Regions from separate parts of the Sedimentibacter sp. MB31-C6 genome, predicted to be linked through region 1. Evidence: riboswitches for the same ligand, from Rfam matches in the RefSeq annotation. Region 1 holds a riboswitch; each other region holds the start of a gene.
The links. A riboswitch is a leader RNA that binds a small molecule or an ion and turns the genes downstream of it on or off. The one in region 1 is predicted to bind cyclic di-GMP.
Positions count from the first base shown of each region.

Region 2: linked by a shared signal. The riboswitch ahead of flgB (flagellar basal body rod protein FlgB) and the one ahead of U8307_RS10825 (sugar phosphate isomerase/epimerase family protein) in region 1 are both predicted to bind cyclic di-GMP.
Region 3: linked by a shared signal. The riboswitch ahead of U8307_RS03810 (S-layer homology domain-containing protein) and the one ahead of U8307_RS10825 (sugar phosphate isomerase/epimerase family protein) in region 1 are both predicted to bind cyclic di-GMP.

Region 1 is NZ_CP142396.1:2,281,993-2,290,198, forward strand. It holds gene U8307_RS10805 (electron transfer flavoprotein subunit beta/FixA family protein) at 1-502, shown strand, start outside; gene U8307_RS10810 (electron transfer flavoprotein subunit alpha/FixB family protein) at 512-1,513, shown strand; gene U8307_RS10815 (FAD-binding oxidoreductase) at 1,628-3,007, shown strand; gene U8307_RS10820 (bifunctional diguanylate cyclase/phosphodiesterase) at 3,392-5,041, shown strand; cyclic di-GMP riboswitch class I at 5,150-5,236, shown strand; gene U8307_RS10825 (sugar phosphate isomerase/epimerase family protein) at 5,481-6,257, shown strand; gene U8307_RS10830 (serine hydrolase) at 6,691-7,452, shown strand; gene U8307_RS10835 (sigma-54 interaction domain-containing protein) at 7,474-8,206, shown strand, end outside.
Region 2 is NZ_CP142396.1:856,226-864,431, forward strand. It holds gene fliE (flagellar hook-basal body complex protein FliE) at 1-193, opposite strand, end outside; gene flgC (flagellar basal body rod protein FlgC) at 196-633, opposite strand; gene flgB (flagellar basal body rod protein FlgB) at 646-1,038, opposite strand; cyclic di-GMP riboswitch class I at 1,166-1,258, opposite strand; gene U8307_RS04190 (carbon storage regulator) at 1,522-1,755, opposite strand; gene fliW (flagellar assembly protein FliW) at 1,755-2,189, opposite strand; gene U8307_RS04200 (DUF6470 family protein) at 2,199-2,807, opposite strand; gene U8307_RS04205 (flagellin N-terminal helical domain-containing protein) at 2,835-3,842, opposite strand; gene flgK (flagellar hook-associated protein FlgK) at 3,854-5,419, opposite strand; gene U8307_RS04215 (flagellar protein FlgN) at 5,433-5,900, opposite strand; gene U8307_RS04220 (flagellar biosynthesis anti-sigma factor FlgM) at 5,919-6,209, opposite strand; gene U8307_RS04225 (methyl-accepting chemotaxis protein) at 6,294-8,078, opposite strand; gene U8307_RS04230 (chemotaxis protein CheW) at 8,108-8,206, opposite strand, start outside.
Region 3 is NZ_CP142396.1:778,084-786,289, reverse strand. It holds gene U8307_RS03825 (FAD-dependent oxidoreductase) at 1-2,195, shown strand, start outside; gene U8307_RS03820 (BTAD domain-containing putative transcriptional regulator) at 2,598-3,797, shown strand; gene U8307_RS03815 (HD-GYP domain-containing protein) at 4,008-5,441, shown strand; cyclic di-GMP riboswitch class I at 5,467-5,555, shown strand; gene U8307_RS03810 (S-layer homology domain-containing protein) at 5,879-8,206, shown strand, end outside.

The DNA of each region.
Region 1 (8,206 bases):
AAATATATTATCTGCAGCAATTAAAAAAATAGGTAACTATGATTTAGTAATAGCGGGAATACAAACTGTTGATGGTGATACTGGACAAGTAGGACCTGAAATAGCTGGATGTCTAGGGATACCACATATTAGCAATGTTGAATGTATAAAAGACTATACTCTAAATAATATTGATGTTGTTAGTAATGTATGGGAAGGATTATATTTAAAGCGGGGGAAATTTCCAATATTAATAACCGTTACTAAAGATGTGAACACACCTAGACTTCCATCATTCAAAAATAAGATGAAAGCAAGAAAAGCAGAGATAACTAAATGGAATTTTGAAGAATTGAAAGAAATACTAGATGAAACGAAAATAGGAATTAATGGCTCAGCAACAAAAGTTAAAAAGATAGAAATACCTTCTCAAAATAAAAGAGACGGAAAAGTATATAGAGATAATGATATATACATTTCAGAAATATTGAATGTTCTAAAAGAAAACAAAGTGTTGCAATAGGAGGAAATCATGACAGAGAAAGAATACAATGGAATTATAATTTTTGCTGAGCAAAAGAATAATAACATACACAAAGTTTCATATGAGTTGCTAGGAAAAGGAAAATTATTGGCATCAAAACTAAAATGTGGGTTATATACAGTTGTATTAGGCTCAAAGGATATAGACACTGATGAATTAATTTACAGAGGAGCAGATAAAGTATACCATATTGAAGATGAAGTTTTTAATAAACCAGATGAATTAATATACTCTCAAAATTTAGTAAAAATTATTGAAGAAATTAAACCAGAAATTTGCTTATTTGGAGCAACAACATTTGGTAGAAGTTTAGCTCCTAGAATAGCTGCAGTTCTAGAAACTGGATTAACTGCGGATTGTACAGATTTGCAAATAGATGAAGATGGAAAATTAATTCAAATAAGACCAGCTTTTAGCGAAAATATATTAGCTCATATTAAGTCAGATAATTATCCTCAAATGGCTACAGTTAGATATAAGGAATTTGATGAAGCAGAAAGAGATGAAAGCCGAATCGGAGAAATAGTTAAAGTACAATCTATTAAATTAGAAAATAATTTAGTTGAAATAATAGAAGAAATTTCAAATGAAGACATAAATTTAGCTGATGCAAATGTAGTAGTAGCTGTTGGAGCATCTTTGAAAAGTTTAGAAGATTTGAAAATGATTGAAGAACTAGCAGAATTATTAGGAGGAAAAGTAGGAGCCTCTAGAGCATTAGTTGAAACAGGAATTATTTCAAAAGCACATCAAGTAGGGTATAGTGGAAACAGAGTTAAGCCTACAATATATGTTGCTTGTGGAATATCAGGAGCACCGCAGCATGTTGCTGGGATGAAAGATTCAGATACTATAATAGCAATAAACAACGACCCGTCAGCACCAATAATAAATATAGCTGACTATTCGATAATAGGGGATATGTTTAAAATTATCCCTGAATTGATAAATGAAATAAAAAACAAACACAACGTCGGAAATAACATGTGAAATTCGTCAATAATCGTAGGGGACGCATTGAATGTGTCCCGCGGTTTGCATAAAATGCAAACATACATTGGGAATGTTGATTAACACATATACATTGAAAAATGGAGGGTTAAAATGAATGATCAAATAATAAAAAAAATGCAACAAATTGTGGGAAACGAATGGGTAGTAACTGATACCGATAAAGTTAGCAGTTACTGTGAGGACGAAACAGAAAAAGCTATGAAACCTAAAGTGTGTACAGATTGTGTTGTAGTAAAACCTGCAAACACAGAGGAAATATCACAAATTATAAAATATGCCAATGACCAAAAATTAACTGTAGTTGCTAGAGGCGGTGGCACTAGTTTGTCAGGAGCAGCAGTTACTATTATGCCAAGCATTATTATATCCATGGAAAGAATGAACAAAATTATAGAAGTAGATGAATCTTCATTAACAGTAGAATGTGAAGCAGGTGCAACATTACTTGACATCGTTGAATTGTTTAATCAACACGATAGTTTGTACTTTCCAATTCACCCAGGAGATGAAGGCGCTCAAGTAGGTGGTATGATAGTCATGAATGCAGGCGGTGTTAGAGCTGTAAGATATGGTGTTATGAGAGAACAGGTCAAAGGATTAGAGGTGGTTTTACCTACTGGAGAAATTATTTATTTAGGTGGAAAGTTAATTAAAAACAATGCAGGTTTAGATTTGAAGAATCTAATAATAGGTAGTGAAGGTATATTAGGCATTGTAACAAAGGCTACATTAGCACTTAAACCTAAAGACAAATATTCAGGTAGTTTATTAGTTTCATTTAATGATGAAAGTGATGCAGTTAAAGCTGTGACTGAAATATTTAAAAATGGAATAAAACCCTTGGCTATTGAGTATATGGAAAAAAGCTCTATTTTAAGAGCTGCTGAAGATATAGGTATGACATGGCCTTCAAGTGTTGGAAATGTTGATTTATATTTTATTGTTTCAGAAAGAAAAGAAGATGATTTATATGAAATGTATGAGATGATTGTAGGAATATGTGAAGAAAATAATGCAATAGAAAGTTTTGTAGCAGAAAGCACAAAAGAACAACGTACACTTTTGGAAATTAGAAGCCATGTATATCCAAGTATGCAAAAAAACTTAGTAGATGCCATAGATGCGGCTGTTCCTATTAAAAATTTAGCAAAATATATGCAGGGTATTTCTAAAATAGCTACAAAGTATAATGTTGAAATTTCAACTATAGGACATATAGGTGATGGTAATATGCATAACAGTATTCAAACAGAAGATGCACAAAAACCAGAAAACTATGATAATTTAGCAGATGAAATTTTTAAATTAGTAGTAGAATGCGAAGGAGCAATTACAGGAGAACATGGTATTGGAAAAGTAAGGAACGATAAATTGAAAATTCAATTTTCAGAAAAAGAATTAAGTCTTATGAAAGCAATAAAAAATGTATTTGATCCCAACAATATATTAAATCCAGGAACAGCACTTTAATAAAAACTTCATTAATACTTGTTAATCTAAGCGCTAGCAAAAACAATTCAGCTGGACATTTCTGTTAAGCCTTCATTTTAGTAGATTAAAATGAAGGCTTTTTAATTATACCCTAGTTTTTCCTATAAAATTAACGAATAATATAATATATGCTAAAATAGGGTGTATTAATTTACCAATATATTCAAATAATTGTTACTATTTGCATAATAACAGATTTATTTAACTTAAATAATAAAAATCTGTTATAATTCTTAAAAGATGGGTATTAGATTAATAAGTATACCTGTAATTAAGGTAGAAATAAACAAAAATTGAGAAAAACAAACAAAATGACATTGATGATAATGCATACAACTAAAATTAAATTATGGAGAGTATACAATGAAGATTGAACAATTGAAATATCTAACAAGTTCAAGAAATCATAACTTTATATTTAACTTAGTATGGAGTATCATAATATTATTTTGCATCTTTATAATTGGAGGAATTATATATTTAACTGATGGATTAATGAGTTCTTTAATACAGTTATTTTATATTCCTATTTTATTAGCTGTGTTTATATTTGGTACTAAGGGAGGCATATTTTTTTCTATTATATCAGGATTAACAGTTGGACCCTTTATGCCTTTAAATGGATTAACGCAGCCTGCTGGTGCTTGGATTTTGCGAATATTTATGTTTGTAGCAATAGTTTTAGTTGTTGGTTTTCTAGTTGAACATATTAAAAGTATAAATGATATAGAAAGAAAAAAAGCTTATGAAGATATAAATACTGGATATCCAAATGTTAATAAATTCAAACATGACATAAATCAAATTATTAATTCAAGAAATCAAAATAATTTTTCTATAATTATATTTAAACTTGAAAACTTGGAAATGATAAATAGATATGTTGATTTTGAAACGGGTCAATATACTTTTTCTGCATTAATGGACAAGGTAGTAGACTTTTTTCCTACAGGTAGTATCTATTCAATAGATACAAGTAAATTTGTAATAGTCATACCTGATATAAATTCTGATATGGCCTATTCATTAGCTAAGGAATTTGCTGCTAAAACTAAAACACCAATTTATATAAATAATCTTCCAATATCAATTATTATAAAGGGGGGTATAGTATCTTTCCCACCATATAGTGATAGTGTGAAAGATATTCTATATAAATTGGATAGAGCTTTAGAACAGGCAAATATTACTCAAAGAGAAATAATAATTTATGATAACAATTTAGCTATAGAAAGCGAAAAATACTATAATACACTAGTTACACTTTATGATGCTTTGCAAAACGATGAATTTACTTTAGTATATCAGCCTAAAATTAATATGATAAATCAAATAGAAGGAGTAGAAGCTCTTTTAAGATGGAATGATAACTCAAAAAATAATTTATCTATTGCTCAATTAATTAATATAGCAGAAGAAGCAGGCTTTATTAATGAAGTTACAAAATGGGTAATAAAACATGCTATATACCAACTGAATGTATGGAAAGAAAAAGGTATAGAAACAAATGTTTCAATTAACCTTTCATCAAGAGATTTAAATGATGACTCAATTTTAAAATTTACAAAAAAATATATTAAGTTATATGATTTAGAACCTTCGTGTTTAGAATTTGAATTAACAGAGAGAACAATTATAGAAGATGAACAAAATGTATTTAGTAAGATTAATGAAATAAAAGATTATGGAATCAAAGTATCATTAGATGATTATGGAACAGGATATAATACGTATAAATATCTCATAAATTACTCTAAAACATTTAATTATATAAAAATTGATAAATCATTTATTAATAATATAAAATATAATAAAAATAGAATAATAGTAGAAGGTATAATAGATTTAGTTCATAAGTTAGGTTTAGAAGTAATAGCAGAAGGCGTTGAAACAAAAGAACAAGTTGATATTTTAAATAGTATTAATTGTGACATTATGCAGGGATATTATTTCAGTAGGCCTATAAAACCAGAAAAATTAGTTTCAAAGTATTTCGTTAAAGTAAACAGATAGAGATAATGGGATTAAATTACTTTAAATGTAAAAAAATTAATAAAATGTTATAAATAGTATTGACAAATGCTTCATAAAGGAATACAATTGAATTGGAATAAACTAGCATATTGATAAAGGCAAACTCGATGAAAGTCGAGGACGCAAAGCCACGGGCCTTAAGGTTTTATAAACCATGGTAGCCGGGTCGCCAAAATTGCGAATACATAATAATAAGTGTATTAGCTCTGTTTGGCATACAATCAGAGTTTTTTTAATTCCTAATTTGCAATCGATTTCATGGAATTGTTCTCCTAATACTATGTATTTTTAATTTGGAGCTATCTTGCTAAAAGCAAGGTAGTTCTTTCTTTCTGAAAAAATTATAATTTTGACTTGTTATAATTACATAGTACAGCTATAATTGAAATAATAATCTTGACATATTAAGGAGCATTCAATGAATGAAACAGGAATTTTTCATTGGTTTGGATATATATTACCCTTTGAAGAAAGAATTAAATTAATAAAAGAAGCAGGTTATGACTATGTAATGTTATGGTGGGAAGATGAAACTTATCCTACATATATAAATAGAAAAAAGTTAAGAAATATAGTTTATTCATATGATTTAAAATTAGATAATGTACATTTACCTTTTGATGATATAAATTTGCTTTGGAATGAAGATGAAAACAAAAGAGAAATACATACAAATAAAATTATTAAATGGTTATATGAATGTAAAAATTCTGGTGTAGATACAGTTGTTATGCATAACACACAGGGAAATAATATTGAATTAAACTATACAGCGGGATATAAATCATTTGAAAATATAGTAAAAGTTGCAGAAGATATTAAAATTAAGGTAGCATTTGAAAACACTCAAATGTTTCATTATACTGATTTTATATTAAATGAATTTAAGTCTAATTATATAGGGTTTTGTTATGATTCATCCCATGATTTCGTAAATGGACAAAGCAATGGTGATATATTAGACAAATGGAAAGATATATTGTTATGCGTCCACCTTTCAGATAATGATGGTCTATGCGATAGACATTGGATTCCAGGTACAGGTCATGTTAATTGGCAGAAAATAATAAATATAATTAAAGAAACAAAATGTAAAAGTTTTTCAATGGAAACCTATCCATTCGAAGAAGATAAAAAACTTCTACCATTAGATTTTTTAATAAAAGCAAGAAATAATCTAATTTCATTAATTTAACACATAACACATCCCGCCGCGGTATGCATACAATGCATACCCTACATTGAAAATGAAAGTTAACGTGATATTGGCATGAATATTGGAACACATTACGTTGCGTATTGAAAACGAAATTAACATATTGTTGTGACGAATAATGGGACGCATTGGAATACGTATTGGAAATACAACACAAACGTAGGGGACGCATTGCATGCGTCCCGGGACAAACCAAATCAACACGATTAAATCAATATAACACGACCCGTGGCGGTATGCATACAATGCATACCCTACATTGAAAATGAAAATGGTCGTGATATTGGGACGCATTGGAATACGTATTGGAAATACAACACAAACGTAGGGGACGCATTGCATGCGTCCCGGGACAACCGAGACAACCGGTACAACATGATTTAAAGGTAAAAATTATAATTGGAGGAAAACTATGAAAACTAGGATATTAGAAAAATTGAATACTGCAAAAGGTAAAATTGGTTTTTATTATAAAAATCTCATTACTGGCGAAGAAATATGTTATAATGAAAATGATACATTTTTGGCTGCTAGTGTAATAAAGCTTCCAATTTTGGCTGAGATATTTCGTGAATCTGCATTGGAAAATGTTAACCTATCTGAAATATTAACTGTAAAAAATAGTGATAAAATGCCAAGTTGCGGTGCATTAAACTTATTTACTGACGAGCCTAATGTAGATGTGAGAACGTTATGCAAACTTATGATTGCATTAAGTGATAATACTGCGACTAATGTTCTAATTAAACATTTTAATATTGAAAAATTAAACAAAGGATTTGATGAAATTGGGTTATTAGATACTAAAATTAATCGACTTTTATTTGATGAAAGTGCTCAAAAAGAGGGAAAAGAAAATGTGATTGTACCAAGAGAATTAGGTTATTTGTTAGAACAGATATACAATAAAACTTTTGTCAATGAGAATGTTTCCAAAGAGATAGAAGAAATATTGTTGGAACAGCAAATTAATCATAAAATTCCAGGTAAATTACCAGAATCCATTAAAGTAGCTCATAAAACAGGTGAAGACGATGGTATTACAAATGATGTAGGTATTGTGTATTCAGAAGAACCTTTTGTAATAGTGTTCGTGTCGAATTATACTGATGTACCAGAATTTGAACAAATGATTCGTGATATTTCATATCAATGTTGTAAACTTGATAAATAGATTAATTAGTTTGGAGATTTTATGAAAAATGCAAATATAGATTTAATTATTGATAGTGATTTGAAAATTAGAGAAATTAGTATTGCTGCTCTTGATTTAGTTAAGCCTGAATATCAATTCTACTTAGGATATAAAAGTGATAGATTTCAAATTTCGGATGTAATTATAATTGTAGAAAACCACTATTCAAAAAATAAAGAAATCTACACAAAAGAATTTATTCATAATTTAAATATTGATTATAGTGAATCTATGAAAGAACGATTTATTATTGTAGGAGCTTATAAAGATTCATCCATACAAGCTATTTATAAAGATAATTTCTCAAATGAATCTTTAAAAACAGTTTTTAATGGACAAGAGATTTCTATTGCTACTACTGACGAATCAGTGTTTTTGCAAATTGATGATACCAATTATAATATTGAATTGAGTAAATGGGATAATCAAGTTATTGCTTTGAATTCTAATCAAATTAAATTCTTTATTAATCCTAATATTAAATTTAAAGAAGACTTACTGGAATATTTTTATTTAGGTAGTTTTAATGAGTTTATTAATTACAAAAAGGACATTATCATTGGTTTAGATGTTGAACAAATTTTTAATAACGACTTAATTAATAACTTAAAAGAATTTTTTAATTCTAAAGAATCTCAAATGATATTTACATATAAAGGTGAGAGTATATATTTAGTGAAAAAAACATTACTAGTTGACGAGAAAAAGGTTATATCAATTAGTATTTTTACTA
Region 2 (8,206 bases), 1.4 Mb from region 1:
TATGTAAATCATCGCTATTTCCAACAGATAAATTATATATATCTTCGTCAACTTTATTCTCTGCTTCTACGTAATCGTTCAATGCTTCACTGAAAATCGACTTAAATGATAGTTCATTAGTATTATTATTTGTACTATCATGTTTCTTTATGTCATTTATTCCATTTATTAGTTGTATAGGTTCTATAAACATTATTACCTCCCAATTTCTAAAGCTTTTGAAGCCATTTGCTTCATTGTATTTAGTGCTGTTACATTAGCCTGATACGCTCTATACGCTTCCATCATATCTACTGTTTCCTTTAAAGAATCTACATTAGGCATATTTACATATCCATTTTCATCTGCATCAGGATGCTCTGGATTGTAGACAAGTTTAAACTCACTTTGATCTTCTACTATATCAGAAACTTCAACTCCACCAACTTTATGTTCATCTAAGTTATTAATTAGCATATTTTTAAAGTTATTTGAACCTGTAGACGAAAGAACTATCATTTTTCTTCTATAAGGTCCTCCTGCTTCAGTTCTCGTTGTATCAATATTAGCAATGTTCTCTGCTATTATATCCATCCTAAATTTTTGTGCAGTAAGTCCTGACCCGCTAATATTTAAAGATTGCAAAAAAGACATAGTTACCCCCTATTATTTTTTTCCTTCTGAAATTACAGATGAAAGTTTTGAAAAATAAGAATTGATTTCAGTTACTGTATACATATACTGAAGTTGTGTTTTTGCAAGTTGTAAATTTTCCTTCTCTAAATCAACATTATTTCCATCTAGGCGAAGTGATTGTTCGTCATTTTCCCCTATAATAATGTTGCTAGATTGGATCTTTTCTTTTATGGTGGAAGATTTATCTTTTTCAGAAATGTTTGTTAATTTGTTTTTTAACTGGCTTTCGAAATCTACATATTTGCTTTTATATCCCGGTGTGGAATAATTAGCAATATTTTCCATTGAGATTTGCTGTCTTAACCATAATCCATCTATACTTTTATTTAGCATAGCAAAATTAATGTTTTTTTCGATAATCATGTTACACCCCCTGAAACAAGTATTTTGCAAAAAAAACCATAGTATTATATTAAATATTATACTATGGAGCCAGCTTAAAATCGAAGGCATATCAAAATATACCAATGCAAATTGATATTTACATTATTCGAGCAACTGGCTACCATAGATTTTTCTAGAATTATCTTTAGGCCCTATAGCTTTGTGTCTTTACCTTTCGATAAATTTACCTTTTTTTGAATATTATTCTATTATTTCAAATATTAACTTAATTAATTATACACATTATATATTAATAACAACAAAAATGCAAGCTTTTTCGACATTAAATGACATTAATTTTTAATATTTATTATTGCATTAAGAGTTGATATGTATATATATTCCTAATTTATAAATTTGCTATGAAAAAAATTGCAATTTTCCTTTATTGTTTACTGACATAATTAAATTTTTAACAAAAAATAATTTGTATAAATATGTGTCAGGATGTATTTATACAAATTATTTTTTGTTCTTTAATTTATTTTTTATACTGTTAACAACTTCTAAATTAGTTTTTTCTGAAGCTGTTATATTAAATTCACAGGTTTCAGCAAGTTCTTTTCTAGTAATATTAATTTCCTTAGGTGCATTTATACATATTTTAACCTTATCTGAAGATATTTCAGAAATAATTATTTCTATATCATCTCCTATAAGTATTGACTCTGATTCTTTTCTTTTTATAACTAGCATTATATATCCTCCTCAGTGCTAAATAAAGGACACCTTAGAGGATAGGTATTTTGAAGTATTACTTGCTTTGCTATTTTTAATTCAGGATTAATGGCTATTGGGCTTTTTAAATTGATTACTGAGTTTTGAATTTCATCTCTTATTATTGCAATAACCAAAAACTTTAATTCTATTTCTAAGTTAACTTTTAATTCACTTAAATCTTCTTCATTCAAAATTGGTTTATATGTATTAAAAACATAATATGGGTCTACTAATACAAAAGATAATTCCTTATTGTCAATAGATTGAAGATACATAATATCATCTTCAGGATTATCTTTTAATATTAAATAATCAGTATAATCTTCAAAACCATACATACCTTTTGTAAATCTAATTATATCTTTTTCTTCTGCTTTTATTTCTCCATAGTCTCTTGTTTTAATTATCATAAATTCACCTTAAATTTTTTCATCGATTGGTTTGTATGTTGGATCAGCGCTTGGAGGAACAAATATTGGGGTTCCTACATAATTAATTTCTACCCTTGGGTATTCATTAATTATAAATTCTATACTACCAGGAATGAATTCTATTTGAGGCCTATTAATATTCCAATCAAAATTTAATTCATCCATATTGTACTTAACTGATAATTCATATGGTTCCCAAGATATATCAGGTCCCACTTTGGGACTAAATCCTAGATTAAAATTAACATCACTATAAAATTTTCTTAATGCAATTTCTGGTATGGGGTTACCCATAAGGTCAATATTAAGCATTAAGTTTCCTTCTTCAGCATAATTTGCTGTTGCTTTATATGCTGCTTGAATCCCTTTTTCAGCATAATCCTCTACTGATCTCATTGCACTCTTTATTCCAGCAGAATACCTTGCTTCAACAGTATCTATATTTAATTTAGTAGGCTTAACACGCATTTGTAAGCCGCCTTTATTACGTGTAACCTCTACATTTGCATTTGCATTAACCATTTCTACACGCGCATTATTAACTTTTAATTCCATTGACATAGGGATGGTTTTTATCTCCAAAAGTGGTTCCATCATATATATCACTCCTTTTTAATTTTATAATTAACGCATAAAATCAATAAAACTATTTTGAAGTATTTTGTTTCCCATTGACAAAGCTGCATTATATGAGTATTCTTGCATTTTAAAGTCGACTATAGCTTCTGCCTTATCTACATATTCAACATCTAGAATTTTTTCATTTAAGTTAAATTGATTGTCTTCATTTCTTAATTTTAAAAAATCTAAATAATTTGTTTTAGCACCAATATCCGTAACATTTACTAATACTTCTTTTTTCTGTGTTTCATATTCTTTGATATATGGACTTATTTTTTCCATGGAAAAATCAGGACTTTCCAATTCTTCTTTTATTTTTCCTATAAGTGAATATAAATTATTAGGAATTTCATTTCCATCACCGTCTGTATAGCTACCATAACCCATAAATTTAATCCCAGACATAGACATATCAAACACAGTATCTTCATTTAAATCATTACCATTAAAAGTCATTCCTAACCCTAAATCAATATTAATTACTTCTTCTGATAATAACTTAAGCTGATCTAATTCATCTGAATCAGTTGTATTTACATTAATGCCTTTAAAATGTAATTCTCCATTGACTAATGTAAATGGTATCTCATCTTTACTTGTTCCACCAAACACATATCTATCTTCGAATTTGGCATTTAACGATGTTAATATAGAATTTTGTAGGTTTTCTAATTCTTTACCTATTATTTCCCTATCTTCTAGTTTCATTGTTCCATTAACACCCTTTAAATATGATGTATATACTGTTTCTAGATTATTGCTTATTTCCATAAGATTAGTTTCTGCTGATGTAAGAAAAGAATCTACATCACTTATATTTGTATCGTACATTTCTGTTGACCTGTACTCTCTTCTAAGTTTATATGCTTTTATTGCAGATACAGGATCTTCGGAACCCTTCATGAATTTTCTACCTGTTGTAACTTGTTCATTTAAATAATTCATTTCATTAGCAGACTTATTTAAATTTTTGATATATTTATTTGACATCATACTTGTTGTAATTCTCATATTTCCCCCTCCTATACAGCCATTCTATTAATAAGTGTATCTAACATTTCATCTAATGTTGTCATAAGCCTCGCTGCAGCATTATATGATTTACTATAGTTCAATAAATTTACCCCTTCTTCATTTAAATCTACAGAAGACATACTACTTCTTGCATAATCTAATTGAAACTGAGATTCATTATATATGTCATATGATGTTTCAACGTCATTTACTTGTAAATTCAATCTTGTTGTTGAAAATGTAAGAAACTCTTGAAATGTTCCTTTAAACAATGGCTTATCTATTGATGAATCAATTTGATTTACATTAAAATCATATTTCTTTTCAAACAATGATATCATTTTAAGTATATTATCTGTTCCTCCAGTAGTATCTCCCTCTATGTCTATATTTGTATTTGTAATATATGATTCTGTTGCATCAGCCCAATCTTTATGTATTGCTATGTTGCCTGCTGTAATTTGAGAAGTACCGTCTCTTGAATCAAACAATGGTTTATCTTCGCTATTTATAGTATCATAATTTGCTGCATTCATTTCTTCTGCAAATTTATTGGCCAAAGTATCTAACATGTTGCTATAATATTGTACTCCTTTATTATCATTCTCAGTTAAATCTGCAAAGTCACCTTTACCATTTAAAAAATTAATATATCCATTAAGTTGTCCATTATCCAATATTTCTGTTAAATAATTACTTGAATCACTCGGATCATTAACTGATTTGTCAAAATTTTGACTTATATATATATCAATATCTTTTCCATTTTCTATTACATCTAATTGAATGAATTCATCATCATCTATCAACACAACTTCTGGACTTTTATCTCTTAACTTTATAGACAATTCATCTACAGTTCTGCCTCCACCAATAGGAACTTGAGTTAAATCTACTTCAATGTCTATATAAGAGGATAATTCATCTATTAGCATATTTCTTTCATCATTAAGTTCTAATGCCGGATTTCCGCTTATATTATCTTCTTTTATCTGCTTATTTAAATCTGCAATATTATCCATAAGTTGATTTACTTTTACTATCGCACCATCTTCTAAATATGTAAGTTGTTGATTTCTAATTGTATTTATTTGTTTTGAATAATCATTGAACATTTGAGTTAACATTTTAGCAGATGTTCTTACAACGCCTTCCATAACAGGGTCTGATGTACTAGAAGTTAAAGAATGTAACTGTTCTAATAAATCAGAAAATTGAGCATCAAGACCTTCCATAGCTACTTCATCAAAAACAGTTTCTAAATCACTTAACGCCTCTAACTGGGCACTTTCGCCTCCTGCATTAGCAGCTTGCATCCTATATCTTAAATCAAGGAAAGAGTCTCTGTATTGACTTACACCATCTGCTCCTACTCCTTGTCCTATAACTACACCATCAATACCAAATTTTAAATTTTTAGTACTAAAAGATACAGAAGATATATCCAGTCTTTGTCTTGTATATCCCTTTGTATTAACATTTGAAATATTTTGTCCAACAATATCCAACATATTTTGATTCACAGTTAATGCGCTAGTTGCTGTTTTGTACCCTAAAAATGTTGATCTTAACATATTAATCTCCTAATTATATTTTTTTAGAAATTAAACGGCTCTTATATTTACTATTTTTTGCTTCTCTATTAGTATAGGTATTATTATTTTCACCCATTTCACTCATTACTTTGTCAATTCTGTGAAGTCTTACTTCAATAAGTGTTTTGCATAAACCATTTATTTTTTTTACATCTGTTATAAGTTTAGTTAATTTATCGTATAAACTTGTCATTATATGTTTTTTATCTTCTTCAGACAACAATATAATTTCTTTGAGAGTTTTTTCTTTCATATTCATATTTACAATTAATTTCTCTCTTTTTTGTTCAACGCCTCTCATTTTCATATAAAATACTTGCTCTTTAGCTACTATTTCATCAAGTTTTTCGATATCATTTTTTATTACTACATCATATTTTTCATATTCCAACTCCAGAAAATTTTCATATAATTCAATACATTCTTGGAGTATTCTATATAAAGCATCCATTTGTTCCATTATTGTACCCCACTTTAATTAATTATCTAAAAGTCTTCTGACGATTTCATCAACGTCTATTTTATAGTTATTGTTATCAATTCTATTTTTAATTTTAGCTATCTTATCGGTGCTAGCTTCTTTATTGATTTGAGTTGTAATATCTTTTTTTATATTATCTAGTTCTTTTTTAGAAATATTATAATTATGCTTTGTTTTATGTTTTATTTCTATTACATCATATTTATTGTTTTTTGTGAAATCATCACTTTTTACAGGTTTGGAATTACCTTTAAAGTTAATATATTTATTTATATTTTGGATTTTCATTGATTATCCCCTATCTTATATTCTCAATATATTTATCGTATGAAACAAATAAAAGTTTACCTTTTTTTATTTATTTTTATAACTTTATATTGCATATTCCTTTTCTTCTATACTTTTTAACTTAAATTTATCAACTAATTCTTTTAAAACAATTGCCTGTCCGCTTAATTCTTCACTGGCAGCTGCACTTTCTTCCGCTGTAGCAGAATTTGTTTGAACAACAGCTGATACTTGTTCGACACCTTGTGTGATCTCCATTATAGAAGTAGCTTGTTCATTAGATGCATCCGTAATTTTATCAATTAATTCAGAAGAAGTATGCATTTCTTCAACTATTATTTTCATAATCTCAGATGTTCCGTCAGCAATTTTATTTCCATTTTTAACTGCTTTAATTGAATTTTCAATTAGTGCTGTAGTATTTTTAGCTGCTTCTGCACTTTTTGAAGCAAGATTCCTCACTTCATCAGCTACTACTGCAAAGCCTTTACCAGCATCTCCAGCTCTGGCAGCCTCAACTGCTGCATTTAATGCAAGTATATTAGTTTGAAACGCTATATCATCAATAACTTTTATGATTTTCGCTATATTTTCTGATGATTTCTTAATATCTTCCATAGCATCCGTCATTAATTCCATTTGTTTACTGCCATTTTCAACACGTTTTGCTACATTTTTTGTTTTTTCGCTAACATCATTAGATATCCCTGCATTAGCTTTTACTTGTTCGGATACTTCACTTATGGATGCAGATAGCTCTTCAATTGAACTTGCTTGTTCAGTTGCCCCTTGAGATAATGCTTGAGCTCCTCCAGCCACTTGGTTTGAACCACTAGAAACATGTTCTGCCGATTCATTTATTTTATTAAGGGTACTATTTAAAGAAGCTAATATTTGATCTACAGAATCTTTAATTGGAGCAAATCCACCTACAAAGTCTATATCAATATTAGCTGTCATATCTCCTGTAGCCATTTTATTTAAAATATCATTAATTTTTCCAATATAAAGTTGCAAAGTGTCCATAGTATTGTTCATTCCCATTGCTGCTGCACCTAATTCATCATCAGAAGTATAACTAATTTTGTAGTTTAAGTCGCCCCTACTTATTGCATTAGCAGCCTCTGATATTTCTTTTGTAGGTGTTACAATACTTTTAGTTACAAGTCCGCTTAAAAATATAGCTATTATAATATCTATAGCAAGAAGAATTGCTAACACTATCATAGAATTTCGAATTGTAACATTTGACTGAACTACAAAGCTTTCAGCAACATCACTTAAGTCAGAGCTTAACACATTCATTGAACTTTCAATTGTTTTTAAAAGTGGCATTAATTGATTGTTCATAATATCTAATGCCTGTGTATTTCTACTTTGACTTAATAAATCAATAAGTTCAACGCTAATTTCAGAAGTTAAGTTCAATGTATTTTCTATTTGAACAATTATATCATTATAATCTGGAAGTTTTTTCTTTAATTCAGAAATAGAATCTTCTGATTCTTTAAGTCCATTTGATATTTCATTAGTATATTGCTCAATTAAAGATTTTGTAGGTGTTGTAGTACTTTTAAAAATAGCGCTTTCTACATTACTAATATTTAATTTTGTTTCTAAAGCTAATTTTTCAACCTCATAACATTCTTCATTAAAACGATTCATATTGTTAGAAACTGTTTTTATATTTATTATTGAAAAAATCATCGATATAATAAAAACACCAATAATTATACTAAAACATAAAAGTAATCTTCTGCCTATTTTCATATTTTTAAAGTTTTTTGAACTTTTCATGTTTTTCATACTTTTTGAATTTTTTCTACTAAACTTATTACCTAGATTTCCTATTTTAAACTTTCTCTTCATTTTAAACTCCCGTTAAAAATTATTATAATCTAAGCTAGATTCATTAATTTGTCTTCATCTAAAATTAAAAGTATGTCATTACTCTTTTCGCCTTTAGCAACTCCTTTTATATAATTACTTTTATTAAT
Region 3 (8,206 bases), 1.5 Mb from region 1:
TTGAGAACTTTGACGCAGATACAATAATTGCAGCAATAGGACAAGAAGTTGTTTGTGGTAATATAAATGTAGCTCAAGGTAAGAAGAAAAACATTCAAATAAATGAAGGTACATTTGAAACAAACATTAAAGGTGTATTTGCTGGTGGAGATGCTGCTACTGGTCCTAAAATAGCAATAGATGCTGTAGCACAAGGACAGCAGGCAGCAGGAGTAATCAATAGTTATTTGAATGGTGTTATGATACCATATATAGATAAGCCACTTGTTTATCAAGATGATATAACTGAAGAAGACTTTAAAGATAGGGAAAAATTACCTAGAGTAGAACATCATACTGTTGAAGCCCAAGTAAGAAAAACTAATTTCCAACCTATTCTTCCAACTATGACAGAAGAAGAAGTTCTCAGAGAAAGCTCAAGATGTCTCGAATGTGGATGTAAAGATTATTTCGAATGTCAACTTGTGGATTATATTAAGAAATTTGATATTGATACAGTTAAATATCATTCACAAAATGAGAAAAAATTTGAGGAAACAGATCATCCATTTATAGCACAAAATGTTGATAAATGTGTACTTTGTGGTTTGTGCGTAAGAACTTGTGAAGAAGTTGTAGGAGCTTCTGCTTTAGGATTTGTTGATAGGGGATATAAAACAGTAGTAGCACCAGCCTTTGAACAAGGTTTGAAGGAAACAGATTGTATATCTTGTGGACAATGTATAGACGTATGTCCTACAGGTGCATGGCTTGATAGAAGAGAAAATATTAAAGAAATTCCTTTAGATTTAAAAGAAACTGAATCAGTATGTAGCTACTGCTCAGTAGGCTGTCATATAGTATATGAACACAAGGATAATGTAATTTATAAGGCTTCAAGTCCTAAGGATTCAGAAATTCCTATGTGTGGTAGAGGAAAGTTCGGTATTGAACATATTAATGTATCAAATAGAATACTTCAACCTAAAGTAAAAATAAAAGACAGTTATGAAACAGTATCTTTTAATGTTGGTCTTTTTGAAACTGCTAAGCGTTTAAGAAGTATACAAAACTTATATGGTGCTGATCAAATTGCATTTGCAGTATCTCCTAAATTAACTAATGAAGAGTTAAATACTATTAATGCAATTGCTAAGGAATTAGACACTAATGTAAAGGGTTCCTTTATAAATGAAAAGGAATCAGGTATAGAAACAGTTTTAGGTTATAATCAATCAACGATAAGTTCTGATGGATTAAATTCTGCTGATTTAATAATAGTTGCAGGTCAATTGTACGAACAACATCCTTCAGCTGGAATGAAGCTTAGAAGATTATCTAAAAATGCTAAAATTATCTCTGCTTCAATAAATCCTACTAAGATTGACAAATGGGCTCAAAAAGTAGATGTAAATAACTATGAAGTTTTCTTTACAAGAGTTCTTAAATCATTAATTGATAAAGGCGTTGTAAAAGAAGAATCTTTAAATAAATTCTCTAATGGTAATGAATTGAAAAAGGCTTTAGAAAAGGTAGAAGTTTTACCAGAAGAAGAAAAAGTTGCAGAAGCATTTAAAAATGCTAAAAAGCCAATAATATTAGCTGATGCAAATACAGTTCAAAATGAAGCTTTGAAAGTTTTAGCTGACATTACAGTATTAACAGGTAATGACGCTAAGCCTCACAGAGGTTTATTAGTATTAAAACCAAAAGCAAACAGCCAAGGAGCATGGAATTTAGGTTTCAGAACTTCAGGGGAAGAAATTAGATATGCTTTACAAAACAATAAAATTAAAGGTTTAGTTGTAATAGGTGAAGATATTTTAGGAAACGACCCAGAATTAAAAGAATCTATTAATAATCTTAAATTCTTTGCTACATTTGATATAATGGAAAATGATACAACAGCTACAGCAGAATATGTATTGCCACTTTGCAGTCTTGCGGAAAGCAAAGGGACAATAATTAGTGCAGATGGTACTGTGCAAGATGTAGTTGAAGCTATAAAACCAATGACTGGTATGTCAAATCTTCAAATGTTCGAAGAAATAGCAAAGCAATTGAATGCTAATGTAAGTAATGAAATTGTAGAAAAAATTGATACAAAACTATATATACCAAAATTCGAAAGCAAAGAAAAGGTATATAAAGTATATGATACAGTAGAAAAAGCATTTTTAGCAAACTTAAAAGATAACTGTGTAAAAGTAGATTGATAATATTTAAAATTCGAAGATAAACCCATTTGGTGACACATAAAGTTTCATTGAATGCAGTTACTATTTAATCAAGACTCTATAAAAAGACTCAAGATTAGGATTTTAGAAAAAGATCATGTATAATGTTGTTCTGAGCGAAATACGAAGGATTTCATTGTCATCAATAGAGAGTAGCTTTATATCAAATAAGCTACTCTCTTTTTTTTGCAAAATCAAGTATATGTAACAGTTCAGTATAGAGAAAAGAATTGAAAAAGAACTAAATATATAGAATAAACTAGAAATTCATATTTTTTATTGAATTTTATATAAGAAAAAGATATAATTAAATTACCAAAGATGGAATAAAATACTATATAAATGTAATACAAGAAAAGATAAACAAAGGGGCGCGTTGTAATGAAAATCTTTATTAATACACTAGGAGGATTTGACATTAGGGATAATGAAAAAACCCTTTTTAATGAATCTACTAGAACATATAGGTTAACAAAGTTGTTTCAGTATTTTATAACTTATAGAAATAAGAAATTACTGCCAGAAACTATTATTGATAATTTATGGTCAGATAGTGAATCAGATAATCCTAAAAATGTACTTCGTACCCAAATTTTTAGACTAAGGAAGATTATAAAAGCACTTCAACCAAAAGATAAAGAAGATAAATATATTAATATTAAGTTTATTAATGGATACTATTGCCTAGAAATTGGCAAAAGTGTAATAATTGATGTAGATGAATTTGAAAATCTTATAAATCAAGGAAATTATGAATCATTAATTAATTTTGAAAAGGCAATTGAATTATATGAAGAGGCAATAAAGCTTTACAAAGGTTTATATTTATCAGAAAATACTTACGAAGCATGGATTGTACCTGCTAGAAACTATTATCATAGATTATTTATAAAAACCTTATATAAACTTATTGAAATCCTTAATGATAAAAAAGATTATGAAAAAATTATTTTATTATGTGAAGAGGCTTTAGTTATCGAGCCATATGAAGAGGATATACATATAAGTTTAATGAAATCATTAAAAAAAATTGGTCAAACAAAAAGTGCCTTAGATCACTATAAATATACGGTTTCTTTATTTGAAAGAGAAATGGGAACGAAACCTTCAAAAAAGGTAACTGATTTTTTAGGTAAAATAAAGAATAATAATTCAAATGAAGAAAACGAAGAAATTGATATATTAAATGCTAGAAATAACTTAGAAGATGATACAAAAGATGGTGCAATGTATTGTGATATTGAACATTTTAAATTTTTATATAATATACAGAAAAGAAAATCCATAAGAAATAATGAAAATGACTTTCTTAGTATTATAACATTAAAGGGTGAAGGAAAATATTACGAAGCAAGAGATTTAAATAAATGGTCAAATATTATGAAAGATTTATTAATGAATTCTCTAAGGAAAGGTGATGTATTTACTTTTTGGAACGAAAAGCAAGTATTAATTATGCTTCATAATATAAAAAGTGATGGTATCAATAAAATAGAAAATAGAATTAAAAACCATTTAAATGAAAGTATTATATACAAGCCTTATGATATATCCATTAAATTCAAACAAATATTGTCATAAAACACAACTTCATTACGTAGGGGACGCATTCCATGCGTACCGCGACCCCAAACCCAACCCTAACATTTACATAATATATCCATGTAATCATAATGTAATTAAAAAGAAATTATAATGTAATCACTATTAAATGGAAATGTAATTACTACATTGTATAATATGGAATAATAAGTAAAGTAAAAAAATGTTTATCAATACAGGAGTGTCGAAATGGAATACCCATCAGTAAATGATTTTTATCTAAAATTAAAAGCAATTTACAATAATGAAGGAAATATTATTGATTATGTGTTGATTTACTTAAGTGGTAATTTCCAAAAAGCAACAAACATGATTGCAAAATCAATTATAGGAGAAAGAATTTCTAATATTGTAGTTAATAATGTAAATAAACTAGGTTTTAAAGAATTATATTTCAATATGATACCGAAAACTAACAGTAAGTTTGAAATGTTCATAGAAGGGCTAGACCGTTGGTATCTAATAAGTATATTTAGTGAAGATGAAGAAATCATGATTATATTTTATAACGATATTACAAAAATAAAAAAAGGTATAGTAAATAAAATTATAAAGGAAAAAAATCAAAGTAACATTTATGAATATCAAGACATAGAAAGAATATATTATAGGGATAAACTAACGGGACTATATAATAAAGCATTTTATGAAGAAGAACTTTCAAGGTTAGATACAAATCGCCAATTACCATTAAGTATTATTATGGGCGATATAAATGGTTTGAAGTTGATAAACGATGCATTTGGACACTTTATGGGTGATAAAGCGTTAACAAAAGCAGCTGAAATTATGAGAAATTCTTTTAGAAAAGAAGATATAATCAGTAGAGTTGGTGGAGATGAATATTTAATTATTTTGCCAAAAACATCAGAATCAATTGCCCTTTCAATTATTGATAGAATAAAAACTGACTGTGAAAAAAATCCTCTGGATTTCATTAAAATAAGTATTAGTTTTGGAGTTGCAACTAAAACTTCAGAGTTAGAAGACATTCAGGATAAAGTTAAATTAGCTGAAGAAAGAATGTATTTCAATAAACTTAAGGAAAGTAAAGAATCAAAACTAGCATTAATAAACTTTCTTAAAAATAATTTAGAAAAAATTACTTTTGAAACTAAAGCTCATTATAAAAGACTTAAAGAATATAGCTTAATGATGGCTAATGAATTAAATCTTTCTGAAGAAGATAAAGAAGAATTGCAAATGTTATGTGACTTTCATGATATTGGTAAAATTGGGATACCAAAACATATATTGCAAAAAGAAGGTACTTTGAATTTAGATGAGTGGAAAGACATTAAACGTCACAGTGAAATTGGTTATTATATTGTTAAAGAATTTAGAGAGCCTTTGGTAATAGATGAACTTATTTTAATTCATCACGAAAGATGGGATGGAAAGGGGTACCCTGGGCTTCTCAAAAAAGAAGAAATTCCACTAGTAGTTAGAATCTTTGCAATTGCAGACGCCTATGATGCTATGGTAAACGATAGACCATATAAAAACAGAATGACTAATTTAGAAGCTTTAAAAGAAATAGCAGATAAATCAGGAACTCAATTTGACCCAACAATTGCGCGAATATTTATTAAATTAATGGAAGAAAAGGAATTTATTGCATAAAATATAATAGTTATATAATAATATAAGTAAATACTGGCAAACCTAGTGAAAACTAGGGACGCAAAGCTATGAAGTCTAAAGTATCCAAAATACTATGACAGTTCGGCTGCAAAAATAAAAAATATTTTTGCAGCTTTTTTATTCCAAAAATCCGACTAACGACATTATACGCCACAACATGTAGGGGACGCATTGCATGCGAATTAGGACGACCACATGTAGGGGACGCATTGCATGCGTACCGTGACCACAAAGACTTACCCTAATAGCTCCAACTATCCAATCCTAAACACAGATAGTTGTTCTATATAAATTAAAAATTAATTAACGGCAAAAGAAAGGGGGTGTATTACATTTTTATGATAGTTAATAATTTGATAAAACAAAAGAAAACACATAAAAATGATACAAAAATTTTAGAGAAAGGAGGAAACCATATGAATAAAACAAAAATTTACCAAAAAGTCATATGTTTTGTAATAGCCTTGATGATGGTGATGTCAATTATACCGAGTAGTGTGGCATTGGCAGTAAGTAATAATAATCCAATTGATGTAGGAGGAAGTGTTTTTGTTGATAAGACAGCATACAAAATGGAAGATACCTTAGATAATGATTTTTGGATTCAGTTTGATATAAAAGGAACGGACACTATTGTAGAACCAACGCCTTTAGATGTTGTCTTAATGCTAGATAGATCTGGAAGTATGAGTGGAAGTAATCGTCTAGGTACTTTGAAAACAGCTGCTAAAAATTTTATAAGTAAAATTTTAGATAACAATTTGGATAACCGTATAGCTATTTTAACATTTTCTGATGGTAGCAATGGTTATACTATTACTGAGTTCAGTAGTGATGAAGGTACTTTATATGATGCAGTTGATGATATGGGCGCTAGAGGCGATACTAATACTGGTGAAGCTTTCAAAAAAGCTAAAAATTTACTAGATAAATCAAACTTAAATAACCCAGATGCAAAAAGAGCATTAGTATTATTTACTGATGGTGCTCCTGCTCCATCTGGAGATGAAGTAGATTATGCTTATAGTAAAAATGCAAGTGTGCAGGCGCGAAATATAAAAAATAGCTATCCTGATCTTCCAATGTATTGTGTATATTGGAATCCAAATGTAGGAAGTGGTGATACATTTGTACTAGGTGGTGAAATACCTCAATCAGATGTTGATTATGTAAATGGAAAATATATAGAAAAAACTTGGAATAAGGAGCTAGAGTATAGAAAGAACTGGATTATTTGGCCAATTTGGTCAGAAGATGAATGGTATCTCGGAATAGACAATTCATTTATCCTAAATACTCTGCTTCCAACATTTGTAAGTGAATCTGATAATTTAATTGAAGCGTCTATAAATCCAACTGAGTTAGAAGAAGTATTTGACGGTATAGCTGGTGAAATATTAAATTTTGCTACTGATGTTACTTTAACAGATGTTGTAGAAGGTGACAACTTTAAACTTAATATAGGGAATTCTGATGCAGTTCAATATCGTAATGCAGTATCAGTGGATAATAACAATAACGAATGGGTGAATATAACTCATGACTCTTCACAACCTATATATTATAACAGTTTAGCTGGTAGCAATGATGAAATACAACTACATTTTAATGAAATTTCACAACCCGGTGTAGAAGTTCGTTTTAAGATCCAACTTAAAGAAGGCGTTTATAGTTCAGAATCAGCAACAGAAGAAGAACCAGACTTAAATACTAATGAATCAGCTAAAATTACTTTTACAGATGCAGAAGGTACAGAATACAATGATGTGGATATTCCGATTTTACCAAAAGTTTATGTACCTAATCCTATAGTTAATGGAAAAATTGTAAAAGTAGACGAAAATGGGAATCCATTAGAGGGTGCAAGCTTTGCAGTTGATAAACAAGGTTCTGGAACAGCAAGAGTAGCTGAAGGTCCAGCAAATGAAGGTGTTGGGAAAAATGAATTTTCTTTTACTATTGACACATCAAATAGTAGTGCTTACATAATTAAAGAGATTATTGTGCCAGCAGGCTATGTAAATAATGATCAATTTAATGTACAGCTAAGGCCAGATGGAATTACGCTTCTTGGTAATCCAAGTAATGTTTCTGTAGATAATAATAGTATGTCAATTATTGTAAAAAATGCAAAAGATACAAGTAAATGGAATACAGTAACATTTGAAGCAGGAGCAAATGGAAGTATAAGTGGAACAACATTATATGAAGATATATTAGATGGAACTGCATGGAACACAGCAGTAACAACATTACCGACATATGAAGCAGATTCTGGATATAAGTTTGACGGATGGACACCGACGCCATTTGCAACAACAATAACAGAAGATTTAGTGTATACAGCCAACTTTGTAAAAGATGAAGACCAATGGAATACAGTAACATTTGAAGCAGGAGCAAATGGAAGTATAAGTGGAACAACATTATATGAAGATATATTAGATGGAACTGCATGGAACACAGCAGTAACAACATTACCGACATATGAAGCAGATTCTGGATATAAGTTTGACGGATGGACACCGACGCCATTTGCAACAACAATAACAGAAGACTTAGTGTATACAGCCAACTTTGTAAAAGATGAAGACCAATGGCATACAGTAGAATTTAAAGCAGGAGCAAATGGAAGTATAAGTGGAACAACATTATATGAAGATATATTAGATGGAACTGCATGGAACACAGCAGTAACAACATTACCGACATATGAAGCAGATTCTGGATATAAGTTTGATGGA